One region of the Erwinia sp. HR93 genome, then DNA from elsewhere that is predicted to be linked to it. Evidence: predicted binding sites of a transcription regulator. Region 1 holds the regulator's gene; the other holds the start of a gene.
What was found. The regulator LexA, encoded in region 1, represses DNA repair genes until DNA is damaged. The targets are predictions, from matches to a motif close to TNCTGTATGTACATACAGNA.

Region 1 (9,382 bases):
CCGATGGTGTCCTGCTCAACTTCAAACTTATTCATGCGTAATGCGTGATCGATAAGTTCGCTAGCGCTGGCGGACGGCACGGTAGTGTCCGGCGCGTAGGGCACATTGCGCAGCAGATCTATATAGCAATCTAGCTGTTCAAGAAGCTGCTCGCGGGTAAGCGAGCGCTGGCGTGAGGCCAGCAGCGCCGTACAGCACAGGTTCATGGCATTAGCGGCGGCGGCGTTATTAATACGCACCATTAACGTGGCGGCGATTTCGTTTACGGCGGGCGTTAGCCAGGCCGGACGCACGGCTTCAATAGGATCAATGTCTTCGCGCCATTCAGGCACGCGCTGATTCAGCCAATTGTTCAGCGGAATGGGTTCGCCGAAATTGACGTAGCCTTCGCCAAGATTGCGCAGTTTGCTAAGGCCGCGCAGCATTTGAAGCAGGCTCTCTTTTTCTTTCGTGGCCCCGCGCAGCTCTTTCGCATAGGTGCCAACTTCCATCACGTGTTCATAGCCGATGTAAATAGGCACCAGGGTTATCGGGCGGGAGCCGCCGCGCAGCATTGCCTGTAGTGTCATCGAGAGCGTACCCGTCTTCGGCTCTAGCAGGCGCCCGGTGCGGGAGCGCCCGCCTTCAACAAAATATTCCACGGAATAGCCGCGGCTAAAAAGTTCGCCTAAATACTCACGGAACACGGTTGAGTAAAGCTTGTTTCCGCGGAAGGTGCGGCGGATAAAGAAAGCGCCGAGGCGGCGGAATATTGGGCCGGCGGGCCAGAAGTTCAGATTGATACCGGCGGCAATGTGCGGTGGCACTAAACCCTGATGGTATAACACGTACGACAGCAATAAATAATCCATATGGCTGCGGTGGCAGGGAACGTACACCAGCTCATGCCCTTCATGCGCCAGCTTGCGCACCCGTTCAGCATTATGAACGTTAATCCCCTGATAAAGCCGGTTCCAGGTGAAACCAAGTACGCGGTCGGTAATGCGAATGGCCTCATAGGAGAAGTTGGCGGCAATCTCTTCCATTAGTGCAATGGCATTTTGCTGCGCTTTTTCATGCGAAATTTTTTTGCTGCGAGCTTCATCCTCGACCGCCCGAGCGATAGCCCGGGATGAAAGGAGTTTATTAAACAGATCCTGGCGAGCAGGAAGGCGCGGCCCTACGGCGGCTAAACGGAGGCGGGCGAAGTGCATACGCGCAACGCGCAGCAGTTTCTGCGCGATGCTTTTATCGGTGCCGTGTTCCGTGGCCATCCAGCGCAGCGAGACGGGCGTGGAAAAACGGACAAAGCTATCGCGGCCCAGCCACAGCACCGCAAAAAATTTCTGAATACCATTAAGCATGCGTAAAGGAGGATTTGATTCTCCTTTTTCACGCCCGGGCGAGCGCCCGAACATAACGGAAACCGGCACCAATTGGATATCCAGATTAGGGTTGCGCCGGTGAAGATCCAGATAATCATGAAACAGTTTTATCGACTCTTCTTTTGGCGTGTAATAAGTAAATACGCGCGGTCCGTCGTGGACAAATACGTAGCGCGGTAAAACAATGCCATCAACCTCAAGCGGATCGAAGGGATCGGGCAGATCGTGCGCCAGACACTGTTCACGAAGCGTCAGAATGTCCGCTTTTGAATTGTACGGTAAGACATAAATTATCGGTCTGGAGATATCGAGCCCCAGCTCAGCGCAGGGATCTTCAGGAACTAATTTACTTTTTACCAGCAAACTTAGTGGTAAATTAAGCAACTTATAGAAAAAGTGGGGCCAGTCTACCATAGACAATGTTAAGCCTCTGAGTGAAGAGCGTCATTACGGCGCAGCATACCAGAAATAGCATATAAATTCTGCGACATTGCTGTATTTACGGCTTTTTCGCCAGGACGCAAATTTTAAAAAAGGGTTTTTTCATGGCTAATAGTACCACCGGTATTACCCGTATTATCAAGGCTGCCGGCTATTCCTGGAAGGGGCTTCGCGCCGCATGGCGCAATGAGGCGGCCTTTCGTCAGGAAACATTACTGGCGGTCGCGGGCATAATCATCGCCTGCTGGCTGGATATTGATGCGTTAACGCGCGTGCTGCTTATTGGATCCGTGGTACTTATTATGATCGTTGAAATTCTTAATAGCGCCATTGAAGCAGTGGTTGATCGTATCGGTACTGAAAAGCATGAACTTTCTGGCCGCGCGAAGGATATGGGATCGGCGGCGGTATTCATTGCGATGCTGCTCGCCGCTTTTGTCTGGATCTCATTATTGTGGCAACGCTTTTATTGATTCGCCCGGTATTGCGATAAGTCGCTGGTTTTTGCTGAATTATGGTTCCCTTAACGTATTGCGCTGTATATACTCACAGCATAACTGTATATACAACCAGGGGGCGAAATGAAAGCGTTAACGGCCAGACAGCAGGAGGTTTTTGACCTCATCCGGGAGCATATTAGCCAGACGGGTATGCCGCCAACGCGGGCAGAGATTGCTAAGCAGCTTGGATTTCGTTCTCCGAATGCCGCGGAAGAGCATTTAAAGGCGCTGGCGCGGAAAGGCGTAATTGAAATCGTCTCTGGTGCCTCCCGTGGTATTCGACTGATGGTGGAAGAAGAAGCAGGCCTTCCGCTGGTAGGGCGCGTTGCCGCCGGAGAGCCGCTGCTGGCGCAGCAGCATATTGAAGGGCACTATCAGGTTGATCCTTCTTTATTCAGGCCTGGCGCTGATTTTCTCCTGCGCGTGAGCGGTATGTCGATGAAAGATATCGGTATTATGGACGGTGACTTACTTGCCGTACATAAAACCCAGGAAGCACGCAATGGTCAGGTAGTAGTTGCTCGTATTGAAGACGAGGTCACGGTGAAGCGGTTAAAAAAACAGGGAAATGTTGTCTGGCTACTGCCAGAAAACAGTGACTTCGAGCCGATTGAAGTGGATTTGCGTTCGCAAAACTTTAGCATTGAGGGCTTGGCCGTCGGCGTTATTCGCAACGGCGAATGGCTCTAACCGTTTTAAAACACTAAGCCTTCCTGGCTATTATCTGCGGTATATTTGGATTAAGCGCCAGCCATCCTGTCGGCGCTTTTATTCGCGTGCTGCCAGCCCACAGGCGGCGCGCAGTGTGTCAGCTATTACAATCAGAGTAGTTTCCTCAACGTCAGACGTTGCCAGGCGCACCGTAATTTCAGGGCAGGATGCTGCGCGGCGAACTCTACTTTTTCAGCGCTGCGCTGAGATGAAAACGACAGGGGAAGGGAAACATAGCCGGCCGATGCAGAGTCGATAAGCAAAGGGATGCGGGTTAACTGAAGCAGGTAAATTATGGCGGTGTGTGGCAGGTTATTTGCCTGCACGCACGGCCTTCGCCCGGTAATTCCTTTGCACAATAGTTTTAGCCTGCGCTCCAGCTTATACGGTGGAAGGTGCTCTGATATACGCATTCGTCTGGGATTAATGTACATATCTTCCGGATGCGTATATCTTCCGTGCCTGCCAGATGCTTATCTTATTAGCCGGTCGCTTTTCTTGTCAGGAAGAAAGCGCTGGTGATGTATTTGATAGAGCCATCATACTTACCTTATCCCGCTTATTCACAGGTTGTTTCAGTGTCCGAGGCGTTACTGACCTCTATTTAAGCTTTTTAATATTCATCTCAACAATGCTGCCTGAACTTAAGAACGTTATTTGCCGTTAAATTGGATACACTTTGCGGCCCGGTCTATTTAGCTTTATTGAGAGCACCACGCTAACTTGTGAATATCTGGCTGAATGCAGGGGCACTAAAGCGCGCGCAATCATTTGCCATGTTACGCCTGCGCTACGCCCGATCGGGTAGTTTAGAACCATGAAGCCTGCTGTTCGCAGCAGGAGAAGATAAATCATTATAAATGGGCTGGACGATGCCTTTTTTCCATAAAACAGATAAAGCACTGTGGCGGCTGGCGCTGCCGATGATTTTTTCCAATATCACTGTACCGCTGCTGGGGCTGGTGGATACCGCCGTTATCGGCCATCTTGATTCGCCAGATTATTTGGCCGGCGTAGCCGTGGGAGCAACCACGACCAGCTTCCTGTTTATGCTGCTGCTTTTTTTACGTATGAGCACGACGGGGCTGACCGCTCAGGCGTGGGGGGCTAAAGATATCCCGGCGCTGGCGCGCGCTTTAGCTCAGCCTATGATGCTGGCGTTAAGCGCAGGGGTTGCTATCGTTGCGTTACGTACTCCACTGATTGACCTGGCTTTGCATGCGGTGGGCGGCAATGAAAATGTTTTATATCAGGCGCGTCGTTTTCTGGAGATCCGCTGGCTTAGCACGCCGGCCTCGCTGGCGAATTTGGTGCTATTAGGTTGGTTATTGGGCGTCCAGTATGCGCGGGCTCCGGTTATTTTGCTGGTGGTGGGGAATGTGTTGAATATCACACTCGACCTTTGGTTCGTTATGGGACTTGGCATGAACGTGCGGGGGGCAGCGCTGGCAACGGTAATAGCAGAATATGGCACGCTGCTGGTGGGACTAATTATGGTATTTCGAGTGATGCGCCTGCGCGGTATAGATATCCAGCTACTCAAAGGCGCGTGGCGCGGCAATCTGCGCCGTTTACTGGCGCTGAATCGCGATATCATGCTGCGTTCGCTGCTATTACAGATATGTTTCGCGTCGCTGACCATCTATGGTGCCAGGCTAGGGAACGATATTGTTGCGGTCAATGCGGTGTTAATGACGCTACTGACGTTTACGGCCTATGCGCTTGACGGCTTTGCTTATGCGGTGGAGGCGTATTCCGGGCAGGCTTACGGGGCGCGCAACGGTGGGCAGCTACTTAACCTGTGGCACGCTGCCTGTCGGCAGGCGGGGCTTGTCGCGCTGTGCTTTGCCGTTATTTATGCCTGCTTTGGGCGCTATATCATTGCAGTGTTAACTTCGCTGCCTGAGTTACGAACGCTGGCCGATCACTACCTGTACTGGCAGGTTCTGTTACCGGTGATTGGCGTCTGGTGCTATTTGCTGGATGGTATGTTTGTAGGTGCTACCCGTGGCGCTGAAATGCGTAACAGTATGGCGATTGCGGCGGCCGGGTTTGGTCTTACGCTGTTAACCGTACCTGTTTTAGGCAACCATGGCCTATGGCTGGCGCTGGCGGTTTTTTTAGCGCTTCGTGGCCTGTCGCTGGGGTGGTTCTGGCGCCAGCATTGGCGCAACCGTTCCTGGTTTGCGGATGTAGAGTGACGGTGCTTGCCCAGCAGCGTAATAGTCGGCCTTTACTATTGATGCGTCGCCATCCTGAAAATCTTTCCGTCAGAAGCGGGATAGTCGGCTGCCAAGTATTTTTTAGGTAAAAACTCTTAAAACACCGCTGAATATAAAATCCTTGTCTAAACTTAAGGCTCAATGCGACGGTTGAGCCTGTGTAGCAGACGTTATGTTACCGATTGCCAGCTTTACCGTACGACAAAGAGTATGCCACTTTGCAGAGTATTGAATTTCTGGCTTGATAAACCGAACGATAAGGAGTTTGTAATGAATAAAGATCAAATCGGTGGTAACTGGAAGCAGTTCAAAGGCTCAGTGAAAGAACAATGGGGCAAATTGACAGACGACGATTTCACCGTGGTGGAAGGTAAACGCGATCAGCTCGTCGGTAAAATCCAGGGGCGTTACGGCTATCAGAAAGATCAGGCAGAAAAAGAAGTTTCTGACTGGGAAAAGCGTAACGATTATCACTGGTAACCTTTTCTCTCAATGTGCGGCCTCATCATGAGGCACCCTCAGGTACAAGGACGTACCGCACTTACCCCGCGCTATATTTATCCTTTTCGCCCGCGCTTCTTTTGCATCGCGCTATGATCGTGGCGGCAGGTATTTTGGTTACGACAGGCTTCAATCTCGGCGCATGAGACACACAGCCCGTGAGCTTCAATAACATTATGGTGAAGCGCAAACCCTTTTTTTGCCGCCAGCAGATGCATAATATCTTCCACTCCCTCGGCGCTCTCTTCTTTTACCTGGCCACAGCGATCGCAGATAAACATTGCGGATGTATGCGTTGGCTCATCAAAATGATGGCACACCACATAACTATTGGTGGATTCCACTTTATGAACAAATCCCTGTTCCAGTAAAAAATCCAGCGCTCGGTATATTGTTGGCGGTTTGGCCTGCGGTTCACTGACCTTTAGAAGATCGAGAAGATCATATGCGCTAATGGCACTATTATGCTGCGCCATCAGGCGTAGCACTTCCAGCCGCTGCGGCGTCAGACGTACATTACGTTGCAGACAGAGATTTTCTGCACGAGCGAGTAGGTCCTGCGGGGTAGTCATCTCCATCTGCATCCTTTAAAAGAGTGGGGTGGAGAAACTGTAACACGATCTGCGCGCAACGCTGAAATATGGGTTCAGCATTCTGAATCCAGCGGCTCGGTTTAGAAAGGTAAAAGGATCCTGATTCATCATGATTGATAAAGGGCGTATGGGGATGACATTCCTTTTTATCACCTGAGCGCTCCCCGGCTTTGCCGTAGGTGATGCTCACGAAAGGCGCGCGCGGCTTATATTCCATGCGAATATTTGTGAGCCGCTATGTGTGAATCAAAAAGGGCTGATAATAAGAAGGTGAAGGCGCCATTATTTGCCTAAACCGCAGCCAGCTCGCGCTTAATAACGGTCATTGCTTAACGCTAAATGCCGCTATATTCGCGTTATAGAGTCGCTAAGGCGCATATTAAGATTCAGGCGATAATATTAAGATAGGGGTTATCTATATGAAGGATATCCTTATTTTTAACGCGCGTTAGATCTAACGGAATGTTTCCAGGAACAATGAGTTAAATCTGGCGCAGCCAACCGGCAGGAAGATATCATCCAAACGGCGCGCCGGATACGGGTATTACAAATTTTACCGTTAGTTAACGCTGTGAGCCGGAAATATATCTCTAAAGAATCTAAGCAGAAGTACGTTAGCGAGCCTAAAAGCGGAGATGGCAGCTATACCACCAGCAATGCGAACGAACTTGCACGGCAGGTTTTCGTGAAGGGTTGCATGTACCGTAAAGGCTGGATGCAAACAAAAGCGCAATAGCCGCGCGTTTAACTTGCCGGGGCAGGCAACTCGGTGAATAACGCATTGTGTGCTTAAAATACGCGGCCTGTGCCTTCAGTGATGCGAAACCTTATTCAGGATACAACCCTGTGGTTTGGTTTTCTTAATGCAAGGCGATGCTATAATGCGCCGCTTTATTACTACTCTATTGCCCGGCACATTACTTATCAGTCTTGCCCGGCCGCTCTCCAACGATTCACGGTAACCCTGAAATGATTGAAACTGATAACACCCGTCCTCAGGGTACAACATCTCATAATGACTGGGCTGGACGTTTTAGCGTTGCCCCGATGCTTGACTGGACCGATCGACATTGCCGTTATTTTCACCGCCAGCTCTCCCAGCGCGCGCTGCTGTATACCGAAATGGTCACCACGGGGGCAATTATTCACGGCAAAGGGGATTATCTGGCATTTAATGACGCAGAGCACCCGCTTGCCTTGCAGCTTGGCGGCAGCGACCCGGCGCAGTTGGCTCACTGTGCGAAACTTGCTCAGGAACGTGGATACGATGAAGTAAACCTGAATGTCGGCTGCCCGTCAGATCGCGTTCAAAACGGACGCTTTGGCGCTTGTCTCATGGGCGAGGCGCAGCTAGTGGCTGATTGCATTAAGGCTATGCGCGACGCCGTTTCTATTCCGGTTACGGTAAAAACGCGCATTGGCATCGACGATCGCGATAGCTACGGTTTCCTGTGCGATTTTATTGAGCGAGTCTCTGACGAGGGCGGCTGCGATACCTTTATTATTCATGCCAGAAAAGCCTGGCTTTCCGGGCTAAGTCCAAAAGAAAACCGGGAAATTCCGCCGCTGGATTATCCGCGTGTCTGGCAGTTAAAACGCGATTTTCCGCAGCTTACGATGTCCATTAATGGTGGGATAAAAACGCTGGAAGAAGTGCAGATGCATTTGCAGCATATGGACGGCGTAATGGTCGGGCGTGAAGCTTATCAAAGCCCCGGTCTGCTGGCGGGCGTAGACAGGCTCGTTTTTAATATGCAAACGCAGGACCGCGATCCGATAGAGGTGGTGCGCGTGATGTATCCTTACATTGAGGATGCGCTGAGCCATGGCACGTGGCTTGGGCATATAACGCGCCATATGTTGGGGTTGTTTCAGGGGATCCCGGGCGCGCGACAGTGGCGACGACATTTAAGTGAGAATGCCCATCGTCCCGGTGCGGATACCGCTGTGGTTGAAAAGGCGCTGGAATTTGTGGCCAGCCGCCGATGAATTTAACCACTTTATAGTGAATTCCGCTAATCCCCAATCTTTGTTTGGGCGGATATTTTACAAGATCAATGCGTTATGTGTTGGCACATCCTTTGCATTAATAAGCATCTGCTTGCTGAGGAATGAAACATGCTGGAATTACTCTTTGTACTTAGCTTCTTTTGTATCCTAATGGTAATGGGAGTCTCGGTGCTGGGAATACTGGCGGCAATGGCCGTTGGTTTTATCCTGGCGCTGGCTGGCGGCATGCTAGTGATGCTGATTAAAATGCTGCCGTGGCTGCTGTTGGCGATTGTTGCAGTTTGGATGATTCGCAGCTGGAAACAGAAAAAGCGCGCGGTAGCGCAGCCGCTCTATGCGGAGTTGATTCAGGACCGCGCGCGCTGGCGGCGTATGCGCCGGCGTTTCTAACTGCTAACCGCCGGGGTTTACCAAATTATGCGAAAAGCAGTGTAATACTGTTTTTTTTGCGCCATTTTCTCTATTTGTCATATAAAATAAACAGGCGTTTTAAGAAGGCTAACGCACACGTTTTCGCGCTGTACCCTACACTACGTCGCGAACTAAAAAACGGGCTCCCTGCGGGGAGCCCGTATTATTTCCGGTGATAGCCGCACGCCTGCTCACTCGCTAAATATAATCTGCCCTGGCGTTTTACCGCTGCCCGGTATTTGCCTGAGATTGCGAGCCACGTCCGGGCGCAATCCTGTCGGCGCTTTAAGGGATCAGCAGGCTAGAGCCCTGCGTCTGGCGGCTCTCCAGCGTTCGGTGAGCGCGGACTGCCTCACTAAGCGGAAATTGCTGTTCGGGGGGAACGTCGACGTGAATAACCCCGCTCGCCAGCAAAGAAAATAGTTCATTGCTCGCTTCTTCCAGCGCCTCGCGCGTGGTCATATAACCGTTGAGCGAAGGGCGAGTCACATAGAGCGAGCCTTTTTGATTCAAAATGCCAAGGTCAACGCCGGTCACCGGCCCGGATGCGTTACCGAAGCTGACCATCAGCCCGCGGCGTTGCAGGCAGTCAAGCGAGGCTTCCCAGGTCGCTTTTCCTACGGAATCGT
Region 2 (9,382 bases), 1.0 Mb from region 1:
AGGTGCGCTTTGTGCGATACGCGAAAATCAGCATGACGCAGATAACGCCGATAAGCCCGCCGTGGAAGGACATTCCCCCGTCCCACACCCGAAATAAATACAGCGGATTATCCAAAAATAGCGGCAAGTTATAGAATAAAACGTAGCCAATACGCCCACCGAGGAACACGCCCAGGAAACCGGCGTAGAGCAGATTTTCCACTTCGTTTTTCGTCCAGCCGCTTCCCGGTCGATTAGCGCGCCGCACCGCTAGCCACATCGCAAAAACGAATCCCACCAGATACATAAGCCCGTACCAGTGAAGTGAAACCGGGCCGATGGAAAAAATCACCGGATCGAAGTTAGGGAAACGCAAATAGCCACTGTTCATCTGTCACCATAAAGCTGTTTATCCCGCCCGCGCGTTGGGCGGATTGATACGTTACGCGCCCTCACCGGACGCTCCCAAAGCAGCGGATCATAGCATAAAGCCCTGGCAGGAAACGTCGCGAAGATGTAAAAGAACGCGAGAAACGCCGTTCCTCAGCGCCCGCCGCGTATTAAACCACCCACGCCGCGCCGCTCCATAAAGGCGGCAATTTGATGCCGCACTTCGGTCACAAGCTGCGCCTCCAGGCTGCGCTGCGCCAAAGCCTGCGCCTCTTCCAGAGTAATATGCCGCAGCAGGTATTTAACCCGGGCCACAGAGCGCGCATTCATTGAAAGATGATGGTATCCGAGGCCGACGAGCACCGCGACGCACATCGGGTCGCCCGCCATTTCACCGCAAAGCCCGATATCCAACCCGGCGCTTTGCGCATCCCGGGCAATCACCGACAGCGCCCGGAGCATTGCCGGATGCAGGCTGTCATAAAGCCCGGCAACGCGAGTATTATTTCGATCGACCGCCAATAAATACTGCGTCAGATCGTTTGATCCTATTGAGATAAAATCTACGCGCCCGGCAAGCTGCGGCAGCATAAAGATCATGGAAGGTACTTCCACCATCACGCCAATACGCGGTGTGGGAATGGCATAGCCCAGCCCGTCCTCTACTTCGCGCCAGGCGCGGTCGATAAGCCGACGCGCCTCATCCACTTCATCAAGGCTGGTTATCATCGGCAGGAGGATACTGAGATTGCCGCTGGCGGCGTTGGCGCGCAGCATGGCGCGCACCTGGATCAGGAAGATCTCTGGCTGATCCAGCGTGATACGCATGCCCCGCCAGCCGAGACTGGGATTTTCTTCGCTGATAGGCATGTAGGGCAATTGTTTATCGGCGCCCACGTCCAGCGTACGCAGCACCACAGGCTTATTGTAGAACGTTTGCAGCATGCCCTGATATTGGGCGACCTGCTCTTCTTCCGAGGGAAAACCGCTCTGTAGCATAAACGGAATTTCTGTGCGATACAGGCCGATGCCGTCTACCCACGCTCCCTGCTTTTCTTCAAGCTCCGGGCTAAGACCGGCATTAAGCATCACCTGGATACGCTCACCGCTTTTCAGGCGCGCGGCCTGAGTCGCCTCTTCTTCTGCCAGCTGACTGAGCGCATTTTCTTCGCCAATTACCCGCTGATATTCCGTTATCAGCGTCGGCCCCGGATCGACCAGCACCTCCCCCCGATAGCCATCAACAATGAGCATTCGCTGATGCAGCATCTGCGGCTGGATATCCGCGCCCATAACGGTGGGAATGCCCATCGCTCTGACCATAATCGCCGCGTGCGAATTGGCCGCGCCGTCGCGAACCACAACGCCTGCCAGACGCTCCGTCGGTACTTCAGCGAGCGTGGCGGCCGATAGCTCATCGGCAACCAGAACAAAGCGGGCAGGCCAGGTATTTGGCCCCAGGATCGTATCATCAAGCTGGAATAGCAGGCGCTGACCCAAAGTGCGTAAATCAACGGCCCGCTCTTTAAGATAACCGTCATTAAGCCTGGCAAAGCGTGCGGCGAATTTTTCAATTACTTTTCTGACGGCCCATTCGGCAACGGCACCCTTTTCAATCTCTGCGTATAACTCACGGCGCAGGTTAACGTCAGACAGCAGGTGGATATACAGATCGAAAATCGCCGCGGTCTCTTTTTGCGCGCCTGCGGCAAAGCGTTTACTGAAGCGCCGAAACTCCGCAGAAGCCTCTTCCAGAGCAGAAGAAAGGCGCTCGCGCTCACGGGCGACATCCAGCGTAGAGGCCTCCGGCACCTGCTCAATCAGCGGCATCGTGGTATCCATCCACCCTTCTGCCACCGCCACGCCGGGTGAGGCCGCAAGTGCGCGCAGGCGCGTTTGCCGATATTGCCCGAACAGCGCGGTTAATTGCGACTGAGAGAGAATGGCGGCCATTTGCGTTGCGAGCGTGACGAGGAAAGATTCTTCGCTCTCATCGAACTGCCGCTGTTCACGCTGCTGGACCACGAGAATACCGAGCAACTGACGGCGCTGGATAATAGGCACGCCCAGAAAAGCACGAAAGCGTTCTTCTTTTACGGCGGGGATAAATTTAAAGCTCGGATGTTTTTGCGCGTCGGCTAAGTTAATAGGCTCGGCCAGACGGCCCACTAGCCCTACCAGGCCTTCATCAAACGCTAGGGTAATGGTGCGACCGCGCGGCTTTTTAAGGCCCCGCGTCGCCATTAGATAGTAACAGCGCCGTTCATGGTCGGCGAGATAGACCGAACAAACCTCCGTATCCATTGCGCGGCAAATGTCATTGACCAAAATTTCCAGCGCCTCGCTAAGACGGGGAGCGCTGGCAACTTTTTCGACTATCTCTCGTAGCGGAGTAAGCATATTACGCGTGGCCTAGCCTCTTTTTCGCCGCCAGTGGGGCGATGAATGCCGCTGAGAGCCTGGCTCCTGCATCGGCATTACCACGCTGGCGAACTCTTTCATTACGCGACGATAGACATCGCGTTTAAAAGACACCACTTGCCGAACCGGATACCAATAACTCACCCAGCGCCAGCCATCGAATTCGGGCATACCGCTGGCCTGCATATTAATATCGCTATCGCTGCCGGTTAATTGCAGCAGAAACCACTTCTGTTTTTGCCCAATACAGACAGGTTTTGTATCCCAACGCACCAAACGCTTTGGTAATTTGTACCGTAACCAGTTGCGGGTGGAGGCTAAAAGGCGCACGTCTTTGCGCTGTAACCCCACTTCCTCATACAGTTCCCGGTACATTGCCTGCTCAGGGGACTCTCCGGGATTAATTCCTCCCTGAGGAAACTGCCAGGAATGTTGCCCAAAACGTCTGGCCCACATAACCTGCCCCTGACGATTACAGATAACAATTCCAACGTTTGGGCGGTAGCCATCGTCATCAATCACCGGACTACCTCAAAATAAATCTGGATGGCGTCGATTGTTTCATACTCCCGTTGGGCGGTAAACCACTCTCTCGCGTTGTTGAAAAGGTATAACCATTGAATAACTCACAGTAAAAGCTCAAGTTATAAACAGACATCGGCTTTTAGCGCGAGTTTATTCACTTTTTCTGTGGATATCGCTGTGTAGAAGTGAGGAATTAACGCGGGAAAACTCTGTACAGCGTTTTGAACCCCTCAGCGGGAATATCTTAATATTCCTTATATATCAAAAAATTAAATAAATAATAATGAGGATTCACGGGGCCTATATCCCCAGTTACCCACTAAAGATCCGCAAGCTGACGTTTTTTTATACACAGTCGATTTTATCCACAGATTGTGCCAATAAGTTAGTCATAATTGGGTGGAATATCGCAAATATGGCATTCGTCAAGCCTGTAAATGGAAACAGTAGTCGTCATTTCCCCCAGTTATCCCATTATTCTGTGGATAACCGGGGGGAAGATCCTGTTCATTGCCAGTGTTCAGAAAGGGAAAAGCTTTTATGCCAGCGAATACCCAACAAATTACGCTAATAAAATATACGGAAAATCATAACGTTGGTATTTTTACTCAGGGCAGGTACACTTTATTCACCGCGCCTGCCATCAGGCGGCGATTTTTTAACCACTGATAACGAGCAATGGAATTACTACGCCCTTTTCTGCAACCTCCCGCAAGCGAGGCACAGTTAATTGACCAGGCGCACCGGCTGGCAGGTTACACATTGGGCGAGCTGGCAAGCCTCGCAGGGCTGCCTATTCCTCAAGATTTAAAGCGAGATAAAGGCTGGACAGGTTTACTGCTGGAACACTGGCTCGGAGCCAGCGCTGGCAGCAAGCCAGAACAGGATTTTGCGGCACTCGGTATTGAGCTTAAGAGCATTCCGGTCGATGCCCACGGCCGACCGCTGGAAACCACTTTCGTTTGTGTCGCACCTTTAACGGGCAATACGGGAATTACCTGGGAAAGCAGCCATGTGCGCTATAAATTGCGCCGGGTGCTATGGATTCCCGTTGAAGGCGAGCGCAGTATCCCCTTATCAGAACGCCGCGTCGGTAGTCCACTACTTTGGAGCCCGTCGCCTGAAGAAGATGAACAGCTACGTCGCGACTGGGAAGAGTTAATGGATTTCATTGTGTTAGGGCACGTTGAACGTATTACCGCCCGGCACGGCGAAGTTTTACAAATACGTCCTAAGGCGGCTAACGCTCGGGCGCTGACGGAAGCCATCGGGGAACACGGGGAGCCAATTTTAACCCTCCCACGCGGATTTTATCTAAAAAAAGCCTTTACTGCCGCTCTGCTGGCCCGCCATTTTCTCCTGTAAACGGCATTTTGCCGACGCGCAACATAGCCTATACTACGCCTTCTTTTTGAGGGTATTTTCGTCACAGGCTTGCTTAACCGGCCCGACATTTTTCTTTTTTAGCAGGATAGTCAATGTTGCTTGCATGGATAACAGATCCCAGCGCGTGGCTGGCGCTTGGCACGCTCACGCTTCTGGAAATCGTACTGGGTATTGATAACATCATTTTTCTTTCGCTGGTGGTGGCGAAACTACCGCCGCATCTGCAAAACCGCGCGCGGCGCGTGGGGCTTAGCGCGGCGATGCTCATGCGCCTGGCGCTGCTGGCCTCTATCGCCTGGGTAAGCCATCTGATCCAGCCGTTATTTACCGTTTTTGGCCACGCGATTTCCGTGCGCGATCTGATTCTGCTGCTCGGCGGCCTGTTTTTGGTAATCAAAGCGAGTAAAGAGATCCACGAGTCTATTGAAGGCGATGAAAGCGCTCAAGAGACCCACGTCCACTCATTTTGGGGTGCAATCTTACAAATTATGCTGTTGGATATTATTTTCAGCCTTGATTCCGTAATTACCGCAGTCGGCCTTTCCGGGCATTTAATCATTATGATGGCGGCAGTGGTCATAGCCGTGGGGGTAATGATGTTCGCCGCGCGCCCCATTGGCGAGTTTGTCGACAGGCATCCTTCAGTAAAAATGCTGGCGCTGGCGTTTCTGATTCTGGTGGGACTGACGCTTATTTTGGAAAGTATCGATATCCATGTTCCCAAGGGGTATATCTACTTCGCCATGTTCTTCTCTATCGCCGTTGAAAGCCTGAATCTGTTACGCAGCAAAAAACATCGCAGCTAACCGTGCCCCCTCTGCCAGGGGGTTTTGTGACAGAAATATCCTTTTTTCAGACTTCATAGCTTTCTTCTTTGGTAAGTGTAGGTTATTAATAAATAAAGTTCTGGCTGATGACGTCGATGGCCTGGCCGGCTCTTTCGGCTACTCAGCGTGAAAAATCGCTATATCTCGACGCTATACGCGCTTATCGGAAAATGCCCTGCCTCACGGTCGTTTACTTATCGATCGGTTAGGGTAAATGCTTATCAGTAGTCACGAACGGAAAGAGGGAAGAAAATGAAAAAATGGGCTGTCGCCATTTCCGCCGTAGGATTGGTCTTTGCCGTATCAGGATGCAGTAGTGATTATGTTATGGCCACAAAAGACGGGCGAATGATCCTTACGGAAGGCAAACCGCAGATAGATGATGATACCGGGCTTGTCAGTTATCGGGACATCCAGGGAAACGAGATGCAGATTAACCGCGACGATGTTTCACAAATTATCGAACGGTAAGGTATAAAAATCGGCCCTGGGCCGTTTTTTTTCGCCTGAGGAGTGCTTTTCGCAGCGCCATTCGGGCGATAAAAAACTACCGGGCATCCAATAAAAATACGTTCACTACAGACCCAGAGTTTATGACCCTGAAATACAGGCCGTTATCCGCAGCAATACCGCAGCGAGCTGGCTCACCGGCAACGCCGCCATCACGGTGCCAAACTCGCTCTTCTCAGGCTAAATCAACTCATAATAAATAAGGAAACCGGCATGCATTACCACCGTATTCCACACAGCTCGCTGGAAGTTAGCGCACTTGGGCTTGGAACGATGACATTCGGCGAACAGAACAGTGAGGCGGATGCGCAGGCGCAGCTTGATTACGCCGTCAGCCAGGGCGTGAACTTAATTGATACCGCAGAAATGTATCCGGTTCCACCCCGCCCGGAAACCCAGGGGCAAACAGAGCGCTTTATTGGCAACTGGCTGGCGCAACGCGGTGGCCGAGAAAAACTGATTATCGCCTCAAAGGTTATCGGCCCTGCGCGCAATAACGACAGCGAGATTCGCCCGAATCAAAAGTTGGATCGCAAAAATATTCGCGATGCGCTGGATGCCAGCTTGAAGCGCCTGCAAACTGATTATCTGGATCTTTATCAGGTCCACTGGCCGCAGCGTAGCACTAACTGCTTTGGGCAGCTTGGCTACCGCTGGGACGACAAAGCGCCAGAAATAACGCTGCTTGAAACACTGGAAGCCCTTGCCGAATGTCAGCGCGCTGGGAAAATACGCTACATCGGTGTCTCCAATGAAACGGCATGGGGTGTAATGCGCTACCTGGCGCTGGCCGAAAAGCACGATCTGCCGCGTATAGTCACGGTGCAAAACCCTTATAGCTTACTAAACCGCAGCTTCGAAGTGGGACTGGCGGAAGTAAGCCGCTACGAAGGCGTCATGCTGCTGGCTTACTCCTGCCTCGCCTTTGGCGTATTAAGCGGGAAATATCTTCACGGAGCACAGCCGGCTAAAGCCCGCAACACGCTATTTAGCCGGTTTACGCGCTATAGCGGTGAACAGGCCGGTAAGGCAACCGCCGCATATGTCGCTCTTGCGCAACGCCACGGGCTTGACCCGGCGCAAATGGCGCTGGCGTTCGTTCGCCAGCAGCGTTTTGTTGGCAGCACGCTTTTAGGCGCGACCTCACTTGAACAATTAAAAATTAATCTCGACAGTCTGGATATCACACTGAGCGACGAACTGCTCGCCGAACTGAACGCTATTCATCAGGTGTATACCTACCCGGCCCCCTGACTGCGACTGAGAAAGTAATTGGTTGCATTCACAGACAAAAGGCCTGCCCGCGCGGCGCGCAGGCAGGCCTGATATCAATAATGGTAAGGTTCAGCGACGATGCTGCCATATCCACAAACCGGCAATCGCCAGCGCAAATACAACGCCAAATCCGAGGCCGATGCCCTGCGCCGAAAACCCTACCTTAACCGCCAAAGAATAGGCACCGAGCATCAGTAACATCGCCGTATTTTCGCCCAGATTTTGCACCGCAATCGCATTTCCCGCGCCGACGGAACGCTTACCACGCTCTTGCAATAGCGCATTAAGCGGTACGACAAAAAAGCCGCCCAGAATACCAATCAGCAGTAGCAATCCATAGGCAGGTAGCAGGCTATGCTGCACGGCAAAGAAAGCCACTACTACGCCTATCAATATTCCCGCAGGCATACAGCGCCCGACCGTTTCAAGGGTCACTAACCGCGCGGCGGCCCCGGCTCCGGCAACAATCCCAATCGCCACCATTGCGTTGAGATAGGTTGGCGTCGCGTTATCGGTAATACCTAATGCCGCTGGTACCCAAAGTACCAGCAAAAAGCGCAGCGTGACGCCGGCTCCCCAAAACAGGCTGGTGCCCATTAATGAAAACCGCGTTTCACCATCGCGCCACAGCGCCCGGCAGGCATCTATAAAGCGATGAATCATACGCACCGGATGCCATGTCTGGCCGGGGCGGGCGGCCGCCAGCGATGGGATCATAACGTTTGCGGCTACCGCCGCCGCATACATTAATGCGCAGGCGATAAGCGCCGCCAAAACGTGCCAGTCGGCCAGCATACCGCCGACCACAGAGCCAAGTAAAATAGCGGCGATCGTTGAAGATTCCATAAGACCGTTCGCCTTCACCAGCCGGTCTCCGGTAGTGAGTTCGCCGAGGATGCCATACTTCGCGGGTGAATACGCGGCGGCGCCGATGCCAACCAGCGTATAACCCAAAAATGGGTCAAACCCCAGGCAAATGACCATCGCTCCGGCCAGTTTCATGGCGTTCGCCACCATCATAACGCGGCCCTTACCAAAGCTATCGGCCGCCTGGCCGACAAACGGCGCGCACAGGATATAGGCTCCCACAAAAACCATCTGTAAAACCGGCTGGCTCCACTGGGGGTAGTGCAGCGTTTTCAGGAGCGCCAGCGTCGCGAACAGTAGCGCGTTGTCGCCAAACGCCGAGAAAAATTGCGCAATAACCACAGCGCCCATTCCACGCGACCACAGCGAAGCGTCTGCGTTATTTGTGCTCATTGTCACTTTCCGTCTCATCGATCGTGTTTTTCAGGGTGACAAAATCTGGCTTACCGCTGCCCAGCACCGGCAATTGTTTGAGATAGCGAATATCGCGCGGCACCGCCAGCTCCGGCACACCGCCTGAGCGGGCCTGCTGCTGCAACCGATCGCGCGCCATATCTGGGTCGGTAGTAAACAGCACCAGCGCTTCACCTTTCGCCGCATCGTTTTTCACCACAACCGCGTGCATTTTTTCCGGGGATACCGCGAGCGCCAGCTGTTCTACGGTTTCCAGCGACACCATTTCACCTGCGATTTTGGCAAATCGTTTTGCCCGCCCCTGGATTGAACAAAAACCCTGTTCATCAAACAGTACGATATCGCCAGTGTCATACCAGCCATCTTCCATAACGCCCTGCTCGTTTTCGGCAGCGGGTTTTTCCAGCACGCCTGGTTTCTCAATACGCAGATAGCCGTTCATGATATTTGGCCCTTTCAACTGCAAACGTCCCCCCTGCGCTATGCCAGGCACGCTCATCAATCGCGCATCCATCCCCGGCAATAAACGCCCTACGGTACCGGGCTTGGCCGCCATAGGAACATTAATCGACACCACCGGTGCGCATTCGGTTACGCCATAGCCTTCAAGAACCCGTAGCCCAAATTTATCCTGCCAAAGTTGCCGCGTGCTATCCTGCAGTTTTTCCGCACCAGCGACCACATAGCGCACGCGGTAGAAATCGTAAGGATGGGCAAAGCGCGCGTAATTGCCAAGGAAAGTCGAGGTGCCAAAAATCACCGTACAGTTACGGTCATACGTTAACTCC

Region 2: a site for LexA is predicted at 3,745-3,764, ahead of mutH (DNA mismatch repair endonuclease MutH). Genes of this name have one in related genera too.

Annotation. Positions count from the first base shown of each region.
Region 1 is NZ_JAXUDP010000001.1:1,075,248-1,084,629, forward strand. Features, by position in the region: gene plsB (glycerol-3-phosphate 1-O-acyltransferase PlsB) at 1-1,778, opposite strand, end outside; gene SFA31_RS05105 (diacylglycerol kinase) at 1,910-2,278, shown strand; gene lexA (transcriptional repressor LexA) at 2,387-2,995, shown strand; gene SFA31_RS05115 (hypothetical protein) at 3,127-3,342, opposite strand; gene dinF (MATE family efflux transporter DinF) at 3,889-5,217, shown strand; gene SFA31_RS05125 (CsbD family protein) at 5,509-5,718, shown strand; gene zur (zinc uptake transcriptional repressor Zur) at 5,796-6,317, opposite strand; gene dusA (tRNA dihydrouridine(20/20a) synthase DusA) at 7,284-8,321, shown strand; gene pspG (envelope stress response protein PspG) at 8,451-8,732, shown strand; gene SFA31_RS05145 (quinone oxidoreductase) at 9,039-9,382, opposite strand, start outside.
Region 2 is NZ_JAXUDP010000001.1:2,098,563-2,107,944, reverse strand. Features, by position in the region: gene lgt (prolipoprotein diacylglyceryl transferase) at 1-370, opposite strand, end outside; gene ptsP (phosphoenolpyruvate--protein phosphotransferase) at 523-2,769, opposite strand; gene rppH (RNA pyrophosphohydrolase) at 2,782-3,312, opposite strand; gene mutH (DNA mismatch repair endonuclease MutH) at 3,994-4,680, shown strand; gene SFA31_RS09825 (TerC family protein) at 4,794-5,507, shown strand; gene SFA31_RS09820 (YgdI/YgdR family lipoprotein) at 5,781-5,999, shown strand; gene SFA31_RS09815 (NADP(H)-dependent aldo-keto reductase) at 6,252-7,292, shown strand; gene lplT (lysophospholipid transporter LplT) at 7,383-8,573, opposite strand; gene aas (bifunctional acyl-ACP--phospholipid O-acyltransferase/long-chain-fatty-acid--ACP ligase) at 8,560-9,382, opposite strand, start outside.